Regions from separate parts of the Alkalihalophilus lindianensis genome, predicted to be linked through region 2. Evidence: riboswitches for the same ligand, from Rfam matches in the RefSeq annotation. Region 2 holds a riboswitch; the other holds the start of a gene.
What was found. Region 2 has a riboswitch for lysine ahead of lysA (diaminopimelate decarboxylase). Riboswitches for the same ligand answer to the same signal wherever they lie in the genome.
Positions count from the first base shown of each region.

Region 1 (6,259 bases), on a different contig from region 2:
TTCGTAAATGACCAAACTCTCGCTCGAAATTTCCATTGATTCACTCATATTTTTCTCTAAAAACTTTGCACACTAGAGAAGAAGGGAATTCCTAGAGGAGGGAATAAAGTGAAGCGAGCAATACAACTATTATTATTGACCTTAATTATTATCAGTTCCACTCCACAACATACTCATGCTAACAATGAAGAACTGAGCCAAGAAGAGATTTTTAAAGGACGGATGGAGCTTTATCAAAAAATGGAGACAGTGACTCAAGTACCTTGGTATTACTTAGCTGCCGCTGACACATACGAGAGAGGCTTACGTCGAGCTCAACGAGATCGTCCAAGAGAAGAAGGATTAATCTCTATTTATTATGAGCCAGAAGTGTGGGCTGGACCAATTAACCCCAATAAAGAAGATACGGATCCTTTGTCCATTAGCCTCTTTAATGGAGTCGGGCTTGATGGGAACGGTGATGGGATCGCAAGTTTAAGCGATGATGAAGATGTACTCTATACATTTGCCAACTATTTAGAACAGTACGGATTTGATGAAGAAGATTTTAGGATTGCCCTTTGGGATTATTACCAACGCGAGCAATCTGTCTCGATCATCCACGGACACGCTACCGTTTATGAGCATTTTGGAAATCTTGATTTAGATGATCATGCCTTCCCTATTCCACTTAACCATAATTACAGTTATAAGAACACATGGGGAGACCGTCGTGGTTGGGGAGGCAGACGTATACATGAAGGTACGGATATTTTCGCTGGTTACAATGTACCTGTCCGGGCAACGGCTTATGGAAAAGTTGAGGTTAAAGGCTGGAATATGTACGGAGGATGGCGTATTGGAATTCGTGACTTAGATAATATTTACCATTATTATGCTCATTTAAGTGGCTTCGAAAAAGGAATTGAAGAAGGAAGCATCGTCTCACCTGGTGATGTGATTGGGTATTGTGGGAGTTCAGGATACGGAAAGCCTGGCACACAAGGTAAGTTCCCACCTCACCTCCACTATGGCATGTACAGAGATAATGGATATACAGAATGGTCATTTGATCCGTTTCCATCATTAAAGTCATGGGAACGAAAAGCCTATCAGGATCGCAAAAAGAAAAAATAAAGGAGTCAGCATTATGCTGACTCCTTGTTTGTGCCTTAAGATGATGCTTTCTTTTGTTTTGCTACTCTGACTGCATTTAAAATACTTAGAGCCATTCCGCCCCAAATGATTAGTATGCCAATAACCATCATGACAATTGCGCTTCCACTCATTATAGATCAGCTCCTTTATCATTTGAATCTGCTGGTACATCTAAGTCGTTCTTTTGCCATTTAAAGGATGCAAACACAAACCCGATCACAATGGCTCCAATTGCAACAACCCAGCCCCAGCTTACGACTAACGATGTTGGGTAGTCTTCATAATTAGAAGTAATATTGGTAATCGTATTCTGAATCGCCATGTACCCAAGAACAATTGGTGTAATGATGCTCAAGCAAACCTTCCACCATAGACCTGTTTTAAAGTCTGATACACCATTTGCATGACCTTGTAGTTCAGGAAGCTTACGAATGAACCAAGAAACAGCGATAACAGATACTAGACCTGCTAATGCTACACCAAACTGGTTGATGAAGTAATCAGCTGTATCTAAGAAGAAAAGTCCGCCCTGTGTAGCAAATAGTAAAGAAATAACGGCTGATAACCCTCCACCAAAGGCAACAGCTTTTGTACGAGAAAGCTTGAATTTGTCTTGAATGCCTGCAACAAATGTTTCAACAATTGAAATAAGTGAGGATAGACCAGCAAGCACTAATGATCCGAAGAATAAGACCCCGAAGAATCCATTCATACCTGGGAATGTATTAATGATTTCCGGGAAGACGACAAAGGCTAAGCCAATACCTGCGCTTGCTACCTCGTCTACACCAACCCCAGATGCTGTTGCCATAAACCCAAGTGCTGCGAATACCCCAATACCTGCTAACAACTCAAAACTCGAGTTACTAAAACCTGTAATAAAGGCATTGTTGTTAATATCCGATTTTTTCCCAAGGTAACTTGAGTAGGTGATCATGATTGCAAAGGCAATCGATAAACTGAAGAATATCTGACCGTATGCGGCTACCCACACCCCCGGCGACATAATCTCACTCCAGTTAGGAGCAAAGAATGCATCTAGACCAACTAATGCCCCTTCAAGTGTTATTGCACGAATAACAATTAATAAGAACATAACGACTAAAAGTGGGATGAAGATACGGTTAGCCATCTCAATTCCGCGTTTAACCCCTTTAAATAAAACTCCTAGCGTAACTGCCCAGACAACTAATAAAGGAATGAATACACCTGGTACAAGTGAGCCGACTTCACCAAGCGCTCCACCTGATAGATCAATGCGTTGAAGGTATTCTCCCATTAAGAATCCACCAGTGTCCTCACCCCAACTTTGATTGAATGCAAAGTACGTATAAGCAATCGCCCACGCAATAATAACGGCGTAGTAAGTTGAGATAACAAAGGCAATCGCTACCTGCCACCAACCAATCCATTCTGCTTTTTTGTGTAAACGAGCATAAGAAAGTGGTGCAGATCCACGGTATTTATGACCTAATGTAAACTCCATAATAAGTAACGGAATCCCCGCTGTTAATAGTGCAAAAAGATAAGGTAAAAAGAATGCTCCTCCACCGTTTTCATATGCAACATATGGAAAGCGCCAAATGTTACCTAAACCGACCGCTGACCCAATTGCTGCTAAAATAAATCCTGCTCTAGTCCCCCATTGCTCTCTAGCCATTTTCGTTAACTCCCCTCTGTTATGTGCTGTGTTCTTTAAATAGTATTCTAAAAATTCTGTAAATAGTATCCGCACAAAAATATTTTTTGTCAAAATTATTTGACAATTATTTCGACAAGTCAATTTAGCGCATCAACGTATGGTAGTATCGTTTTTTTTCAACCCCTCCACCTTTAGAGTTATCAGACTATTCATTTTTTTATTATAATGATTACCCTGGGGTTTGTCAAAATAAATTTAAGAAAAATGTCACATTTATTAAAGGTTTTATTAAATTAATCCATAAAAGAAGGTAATAAGACCCAAAAAAGGCTTCTGCTAGGATGCAGAAGCCACTTTGCTACGCTTCAATTGGCGTAGAGAGCTTTTTCAATATAAGAACGGTAATCACAAGTAAGACGAATGCCGTCAGCAATGTTAAGATCACACTTCCAGTTGCACCAAGTACAAGATAGGAAAGTAACGTAATTACAGCTGCCACAATCGCATACGGAAGCTGAGTAACTACATGGTCAATATGATGACTTCCTGCTCCTGTAGAAGAGAGGATTGTCGTATCTGAGATAGGTGAGCAATGATCTCCGAAAATCGCTCCAGCAAGAACTGCTGCAAGCATCGGAAGCATCATCGTAATATCAATAACGGCAGCCATTTCTCCTGCAATCGGAAGTAGCAAACCGAACGTTCCCCAAGATGTTCCAGTTGAGAATGCAGCAAAACCGGCAATTAAGAATAAAATCGCTGGCAAGAACATTGGGTGGATGTTTCCATCTACTAGAGAAGCAAGATATTGCCCTGTTCCTAAATCACCAATAATCGCAATAATCGTCCAAGCGAATAGTAAGATATAAATAGCTGGAAGCATGGACTTAATCCCAGCCCAGATTGTTGCGCCAAAATCACGTGCTTCAGTCTTCTTCATGAGATTAAGCACTAAAGCAACAGCAAAACCAATTAATCCACCATATAATAGTGATGTTGCGACATCTGTATTTTCAAACGTCGAAAGGATTGTCGCCGCACCTTCACTAGCTTGAATACCTGTAATAATCATGAATGCAACGGTCCCAACAACCAAAGCAACGATTGGCCACACAAGATCGCCTACACGTCCTTTGTCACTAACTTTCAGATCCTCTTGGTCCCCTGGGATTGCACCTGATTCAGGATCAACAAGCTCTCCTGTTTTTATAGCACGTTCCTCATGGACTCGCATTGCGCCAAAGTCCAATTTAAATAAGACGACTGCTAATACTAAACCAATGGCCACTAGTGCATAAATGTTCATCGGAACCATTAGCATAAAGGCTTGCAGACCTTCGTATTGCGTCACACCATGTGTAGTTAGAATCCCTGCAATAATCGTAATGATATAAGCACCCCAGCTCGATACAGGTGCAATAACACACATCGGAGCAGCCGTTGAATCGACTAGATAAGCAAGTTTAGCACGGGATACACGGTGACGGTCGGTTAGCGGACGACTGACATTACCTACTGTTAAACTGTTAAAGTAATCATCAATAAAGATTAAAATCCCCAAAATAACCGAAACCATTTGAGCGCCTACTCGTGTTTTTACACGTTTCATTGCCCATTCACCAAATGCACGGCTACCTCCAGAACGAGTAACAAGTGCTGCCATCATTCCAAGTAACAATAGGAAAAAGATAATATAAAGTTCCCAATCATTGATGGCCCCATCTACAACAAATATAGCTCCTACAATTGAAGCAATTTCAACTACACTATCGACTGGATTGTATCCATTTAGCATCAGTGCGCCAACAATAATACCGACACCTAGTGACAATAGAACTCGTCTCGTTAAAATAACCATAACAAGCGCTAGCACTGGTGGCAGTAACGATAAAATTGAACCTTCCATTCGGTCCATCCCCCTTTGATATAATATGTTGATACAGGGATGTTTCCTATACTCATCTGTATGAGAGTATAAAAAAAGCCAATAACGGTTACCCATTATTGGCTTTAATAAGCACAGGTATCCCCATCACAACAGTAGTTCTCCACAGCTAATCAGCTGTGACAGTGTTACATTTCTTCAATGCAACCCCAGCAGAAAAGTTCTGACTCCTCTTTCCCACTTCGGCAAATGAACCTTTTCACACTTCTCTACGTTGTCATCCTCCAAGTGCGTACTCTTTTACATTCGCGCCTCTACCCCACCATGTTGATGAGGCAACTCACATTATTAAGTTTGCCGAATTATCTTATCATAGTTTTACATGGTTGACAATGTTAATTATCGCCACCTCCTAAGGAAGAACCAGGTGCAGGTACAATCATTCCTCCCCCTTCAGAATAATATTCAGGTACGTCTCCTTGAATATTAATCAAACCAACAGGGATGGTCGTTTTAATCGCTTCTGTATTCGTTGCAAACGGGATAACAATTTTAACGTCGACTACTACATCAAAATTGACTGACATGGTCGTGTTATTAATGCCAGTATTAAATGTTTTCATATTAAGATCCGTCTTCACATCCCCAATCGCTGAGAATCGGACTGGAACTTGCGGACCGAGATGAGCGAGTAGAGCATTATTGGTTGCTTGCCCTAAAGGAATCGTGTAAATAATGCCTCCATCAGAGGTGAAAGCTTCCTCGTTCTCAAATGACACATCAAATGTTTCCCCTTGCTCAATCGCCTTTAAATGACGTTGAACTCGATTGGTGGCTTCTGACAAGATTCTATTATACATCTGCGTATTAAATTGAAGCGTATTATCAGCATCCCTTATAAATAATTCTCCTTGATCAAGATCCGATGCGATTTTTTTCGATACAGCATCATTAATCGCGCGAGTTGCGATGACTCTCGTTTCTGTTGTTGCAATGTGGACAAGTGTGGGTCTAATTCCTTTCTCAATAATCCAAAGTCCTTGCACAGTAAGGATCACAAATATTAAGAAGGATAAGAGCAGCACATACCGAAATGGTAAAGGACCTTTCCGGGGTCTCGATGGTTTACCGAATCTCACGTTGAAAACCCCCTTTGCCTAATGTATATGCAAAGGGGGTGGACAATTTGACTTGTATTTCTTTACAAACGATTACTTTTTTCTCTCATACACACAGAAAGTATGTGGGTAACGGTTCTTTTCATCTACAATGCCTTCATCTGCTGAGAGGAGTTTCCATTCTTCTTCCTTGATTTCAGGAAAGAACGTATCACCATCAAATGTTTCATCAATATGGGTGACGTATAAACGATCGACCTCATCCCAAAATAACGTAAAGAGCTCAGCTCCACCAATAATGAAGCATTCATCCTCTTCCTTGGCAAGCTTCACAACATCAGCGACTTGATGCACAACGTCGCATCCATCAGCTGTATATGCTGTATTCCTAGTAAGGATCACGTTTCGACGTTTAGGTAGTGGTCGTCCAATTGATTCATACGTTTTGCGTCCCATCACAATCGTATGCCCTGATGT
Region 1 covers NZ_JAWJBA010000002.1:84,064-90,322, forward strand. The annotation lists gene RYX56_RS07185 (M23 family metallopeptidase) at 109-1,116, shown strand; gene RYX56_RS07190 (methionine/alanine import family NSS transporter small subunit) at 1,152-1,268, opposite strand; gene RYX56_RS07195 (sodium-dependent transporter) at 1,268-2,797, opposite strand; gene RYX56_RS07200 (Na+/H+ antiporter NhaC family protein) at 3,138-4,685, opposite strand; lysine riboswitch at 4,813-4,989, opposite strand; gene yunB (sporulation protein YunB) at 5,060-5,803, opposite strand; gene RYX56_RS07210 (dihydrofolate reductase) at 5,876-6,259, opposite strand, start outside.
Region 1: it holds a riboswitch for lysine, as region 2 does, so the genes downstream of both, RYX56_RS07200 (Na+/H+ antiporter NhaC family protein) here and lysA (diaminopimelate decarboxylase) in region 2, are expected to answer to the same signal.

Region 2 (6,259 bases):
TCATAGGAGCTCAAGTTGGGACATGGGCAAGTTTTTATTCTATTTCTCTTCACTTACCAAGTCTTTTATTAATTCCAATTGGTCTTGCTAGTGGAATGTTTGTTGGAATGCTTGCTGCTGCTTTAACAGAAGTCTTAAATGTGTTCCCGTTGCTAGCAAAAAGAGTGGGGGTAACGGATAAAATCATTTTGTTGATGATGGCAATCGTTTTAGGGAAAATGATTGGCTCCCTTATTCAATGGATCTACTTATAAGGAGGTCGTAAAATGTTATCTGATGAACAGAAACGCTATCAGGCCAATATTGAGTTATATCATTCAAAAAGACCTGTTATTTCAAATAGTATTAAAGCTTTTGTCATTGGTGGTGGAATTTGTGCATTTGGTCAATTTTTAAGTAATTTTTATATGACCTTTTTCCCGCTCTCGCAAAAAGAGGCAATGAGCCCCACGCTTGCCACTTTGATTTTACTTGCAGCCTTGCTTACGGGCTTTGGTGTGTACGATAAAATAAGTCAATTTGCTGGAGCGGGTTCTCTTGTTCCTGTGACTGGGTTCTCAAATGCGATGACAAGCTCGGCGCTTGAACATAAAAGTGAAGGGCTAGTATTTGGGATAGGAGCAAATATGTTTAAGTTAACAGGTGCCGTCATTGCCTTTGGGGTGCTATCTGCATATGCAGTCGGTTTAACTCGTTTGCTTGTTCAAATGCTTATACGGTAAAGGAGTTCATTGTAATGAGACTAGGAAAACAAACATGGGAATTTAAACAACCCGTTTATATCCAATCAACAGGAACCGCTGTTGGTCCTCTAGAAGGGGAAGGCCCTCTTGGCACGAGTTTTGATAAAATTTTTGACAATCTCTACTGTGATCAAGAGAATTGGGAGCTAGCGGAACGAGCTTTAATGGAAGAGGCTGTGCGCCTCTGTTTAGAGAAGGTTAATCGCAAGCCTAGTGATGTCGATATCATGCTAGCTGGAGATCTATTAAACCAGATCGTCACTTCTAATTATGCAGCTAGACAATTAGGAATTCCTTTTCTAGGGATGTTTTCTGCTTGTGCAACAGTGATGCAATCAGTTGCAGTTGCAGCCATGTTCATTAATGGTCATTATGTGGAAAATGCACTCGTTGCCGTAAGTAGTCACCATTCAACAGCTGAACGTCAATTTCGCTACCCTACAGAATTTGGAGGGCAGAAGCCAGAAACAGCAACTTATACAGTGACTGGTTCAGGTGCCGTGCTACTTAGTAATCAACCTAATGCAGTACGAGTTACACATGCCACACTTGGACAAGTGGTAGATATGGGGGTTGCTAACCCACTTGATATGGGCTCTGCAATGGCTCCAGCTGCGGCGAAAACAATGTTAACTCATTTTAAAGAAACACAAAGAGAACCTTCATATTATGATTTAATCGTAACCGGAGACTTATCACGTGTAGGAAGTTCAATTTTGCGCAAGCTAGTAGAAGATGAGGGGATAAAGTTAAGAAACAACTATGAAGATTGCGGAGTAATGATTTATCACCAGGAGCAACCGGTTTTTGCAGGAGGCAGTGGCGCAGGATGTCCTGCGGTTGTCACATTTGGTTATTTGATGAAGGAAATGGAGCGGGGAATCATCAAACGATTACTAGTTGTGGCAACAGGTGCTCTATTAAGTCCATTAATGATGCAACAAAAGGAAACGATTCCGTGTATTGCGCATGCTGTTTCATTTGAGTTAGAGGAGAGGGGCTAATGGAATATATAAGTGCGTTTGTCGTAGGAGGGTTGATATGCATCTTAGGTCAATTGCTTCTAGATATAGGAAAGCTCTCGCCTACTCATACGTTGAGTACATTGGTCGTTCTTGGAGCGTTGCTAGATGGATTTCATTTATATGATCGCTTGATTGATTTCGCAGGTGCAGGAGCTACAGTTCCAATTACCAGCTTTGGGCATTCTTTAGTCCATGGAGCCATGGCTGAGGGGGAACGTTTTGGATTTCTCGGTGTGGGGATGGGGATGTTTGAAGTGACTTCTGTAGGGATTTCTTCAACGATTTTATTTAGTTTCTTAGTCGCATTAATTTTCAAACCAAGGGGGTGAAGGTGTGAATGAATCAAGAAAAGTTATATTAATTACGGATGGGGATGAGCATGCGAAACAAGCGGTGGAAATGGTAGCGAGTGAGATTGGTGGAAGGTGTATTAGTCATTCTTGGGGTAACCCTACACCGGTTTCAGGGGAAGAACTTGTTGATATGATATTAAGCACACCTTCAGACCCTGTTCTTGTCATGTTTGATGATTGTGGTTATCGCTATGAAGGTCCTGGAGAACAAGCTATGAGAGTTGTAGCGACGCATCCACAAATAGTGGTTCTTGGTGCGATTGCGGTAGCGTCTGCTACTCATTCGTGTGAATGGACCAAGGTTGATATTAGTATTACGCGCTATGGTGAATTAACGGAGTATGGTGTTGATAAAGACGGTGTCTCTGATATGGAGATTGGCAGGATCAACGGGGATACGGTGTATATACTCGATCAACTAGACATTCCTTTTATTGTAGGGATTGGTGATATCGGTAAAATGGCCGGTCAAGATACATTGAAGCGAGGTTGTCCTGTCACAAAGCAAGCAGTAAATCTCATCTTAGAGAGGAGTGGTTATCGTGAGTCAAGCTAGTGAAAAGCATGAGGAACATTTCACCCGAGATTTTACCAAGAACGAGACGCGATTAGCAGAAAGGCTTGGGTTAGGAGAGTCTTTTGATGTAGGTGTCCGTACGTTATCCATATTAGATCGAAAAACGAGTATTTATTTTGTTAATGGACTTATTGATAGCTTATATGTAATTGAATTAATGAAAGAGTTGATGGACCTAGATGTTCGTCATCGTAAAACACATAATATTAAAGAAGCTTTTAAAAACCATTTAACGCATGTGCAAGTTGAAGAAACGAATTCAATGGATAATGCAATCACCCAAATGCTCTCGGGACTTATCTTTATTGTAGTTGAAGGTGAAGAAGAAGCCTTTGTCATAGATGTTCGCCAATATCCAGGCAGAGGACCAGAAGAGCCTGATACAGAGCGGGTCGTTCGTGGTGCGCGAGATGGATACACTGAAAATATCATAATTAATACAGCTCTGACACGACGGAGAATTAGGGATGAACGTCTTCGTAACGAAATCCTGCAAGTAGGAGTTCGTTCAAAGACAGATATTTGTATTTCTTACATTGATGGAATCGCTGATCCAACTCTAGTGGATATAATTAAGAAAGAATTAGATGCGATCGAAGTTGACGGTCTTACGATGGCTGATAAAATTGTTGAAGAGTATATTGTAAAGCAAGGGGCTAATCCATTTCCGCTTGTACGCTACACAGAAAGACCAGATGTAGCAGCGACACATTTACTTGAGGGACATATTGTCATTATTGTGGACACGTCTCCAAGTGTCATTATTGCACCGACTACCTTATTCCATCATGTTCAGCATGCTGAGGAATATCGTCAATCTCCAGCAGTTGGTACCTTTTTACGTTGGACACGCTTCATAGGGATTTTCTTTTCGTTATTCATCTTGCCTTTTTGGCTCTTACTAGTCGTGCAGCCAAGTCTCCTTCCAGCAGGTCTTGATTTTATTGGTCCAGAAGAGACAAACAATATTCCAATCGTTGTGCAAATTTTATTTGCAGAAATGGGAATCGAATTATTACGGATGGCGGCGATCCATACTCCATCCCCACTTGCTACTGCACTTGGTTTAGTTGCCGCACTTTTAATTGGAGAAATCGCTATTCAAGTAGGCTATTTCACACCAGAAGTAATTTTGTATGTGGCACTTGGAGCAATTGGGATGTTTGCAACACCAAGTTATGAACTAGGGATAGCCTTACGGATAACCCGTATCGCTTTAATTATTCTAGTAGCATGGTTGAAAGTTCCAGGGTTAGTAATAGGAACAACATTATTTGTTCTTTTATTAGCAGGATTAAAAACATTCAACAAGCCTTATATGTGGCCATTCTTGCCGTTTGACCCACCGGCTGTTTGGCAGATTTTAATTCGAGCAACCGTTCCATCCGTTCGTTGGCGCCCAAGTATTGTCAATCCACAAGATCCCATTAAACAAAAGCCTAGTGGAAGATAACAAGAAAAAATTTTCACTGATAAACGAGGATTTAACTCTTCTCTATTTTAAGGGTTGATGACTCCTGAAGAGTGTGCTACAGTAATTACAATAATTTAATGAACCTCATGAAAATGGGGTAGAGGCGCAAAACGAAAGAGTATATTTGGGGAGCTTATGGCAGCTTTGAACCAAATGGAAAGGTCAATTTGCCGAAGTACTTATTGGTTGCCAGAAAAATAAGTGCTGGGTCGTTCTTGAATAAAGAACGAACTGTCACTACATTTGTAGTGGAGGACTATTCTAAAAGTGAGGTTACTCTTGCGCATTCTAAGTAGCTAGTGTAACAACATTAGCTGCTTTTTTTGTATAGATGGGAGATAAAAGGAGAGATAGTATCAATGTACATGCATGGTTCTAGTCAGATTAATGAAAAAGGTCATTTAGAAATCGGTGGAGTCGATACAATTGAATTAACTAATAAATATGGCACCCCTTTATTTGTCTATGATGTAGCTCTTATTCGAGAGAGAGCTGAACAATTTCAACAAGCTTTCAAAGATGAAGAGGTTAGCTATCAAGTCGCATATGCCTCAAAAGCATTCAGCTGTATTGCTATGTTTCAATTAGCGCATGAGCTAGGTCTAAGTTTAGATGTTGTCTCTGGCGGAGAATTATATACAGCTATTCAAGCGGGTGTTCCGATGGAGCGTATTCATTTTCATGGGAATAATAAGAGCATCGCTGAACTTGAAATGGCAGTGAAGGCTAATATCGGATGTGTAGTTGTCGATAATTTTTATGAATTAAAGCAGCTTGGACGTATTTGTGCAGAACGTGATGTAAAAATGGATGTGTTGCTTCGCATTACTCCTGGTGTGGAAGCCCATACGCATGATTACATTTCAACCGGACAAGAAGATTCGAAGTTTGGATTTGATTTAGAGAGTGGGCAAGTGGACCAAGCAATTCAACTATCATTGCTTGACCCGCATATAAACTTACTTGGTATTCACAGTCATATTGGCTCTCAAATCTTTGAGACAAGTGGATTTGTAATGGCAGTGGAAAAAATTTTTGAATACATTGAAAAATGGCGAGATTCTTTAGGGTTTATTCCAACTGTGTTAAATCTTGGTGGGGGCTTTGGAATTCGGTACATTGAAGGAGATACACCGCTTCCGGTTGGTGATTATGTAGCGAAGATGGTTCAAGTGATTAAAGAAAAAGCAACACTACACCAAATGGCGATTCCTGAAATTTGGATTGAGCCAGGTCGCTCATTAGTTGGCGATGCAGGAACAACGCTATACTCTATCGGATCGAGAAAAGAAATTCCTAATGTTCGTCATTATTTATCAGTCGATGGGGGCATGAGTGATAACTTACGTCCGGCCCTTTACCAAGCAGAGTATGAAGGGCTGCTTGCAAATCGTGCAACCGAAGAGGCGAAGGAGACTTTCTCAATTGCCGGGAAATGCTGTGAAAGTGGAGATATGCTTATTTGGGATCTCCCTTTACCAAAAGCTGAACATGAGGATGTATTAGCAGTCTTCTGTACAGGAGCATATGGGTATTCAATGGCGAATAATTATAATCGTATTCCTAGACCACCGGTTGTCTTTGTTGAAAAGGGTGAATCTCAATTAGTCATTGAACGTGAATCATACGAAGATCTTGTTCGTCTGGACTTACCATTAAAGCACGTGCTGAAGCAAGTTTAAGTGAAATAGCTGGAACCGGTTTGACGTGGATCCCTTTGTCGAACCGGCTTTTTTTGAAGTCGGTGATAACTATTTCACTTTCGGCTAAGAATCGTGTACAATAAGGTGAATCTTAACATTTGGAGGCTATACATATGAAAAAAGGTAGTATTGCATTTGAAAATGGCGAAAAGCTAGTTATTGAATTTTACCCAGAAGAAGCACCAGGTACGGTTGCAAACTTCGAGAAATTAGCAAACGAAGGCTACTACAACGGCCTTACATTCCATCGTGTTATTCCTGGTTTCGTAGCACAAGGCGGTTGCCCAACTGGAAATGGTACAGGAGGTCCTGGCTACACAATCAAATGTGAAACAGAAGGAAACCCTCATAAGCACGTTCCGGGTGCACTTTCAATGGCGCATG
Region 2 covers NZ_JAWJBA010000001.1:548,469-554,727, forward strand. The annotation lists gene RYX56_RS03055 (stage V sporulation protein AB) at 1-254, shown strand, start outside; gene spoVAC (stage V sporulation protein AC) at 267-722, shown strand; gene spoVAD (stage V sporulation protein AD) at 737-1,747, shown strand; gene spoVAE (stage V sporulation protein AE) at 1,747-2,097, shown strand; gene spoVAEA (stage V sporulation protein SpoVABEA) at 2,102-2,677, shown strand; gene RYX56_RS03080 (spore germination protein) at 2,664-4,151, shown strand; lysine riboswitch at 4,263-4,439, shown strand; gene lysA (diaminopimelate decarboxylase) at 4,532-5,854, shown strand; gene RYX56_RS03090 (peptidylprolyl isomerase) at 5,989-6,259, shown strand, end outside.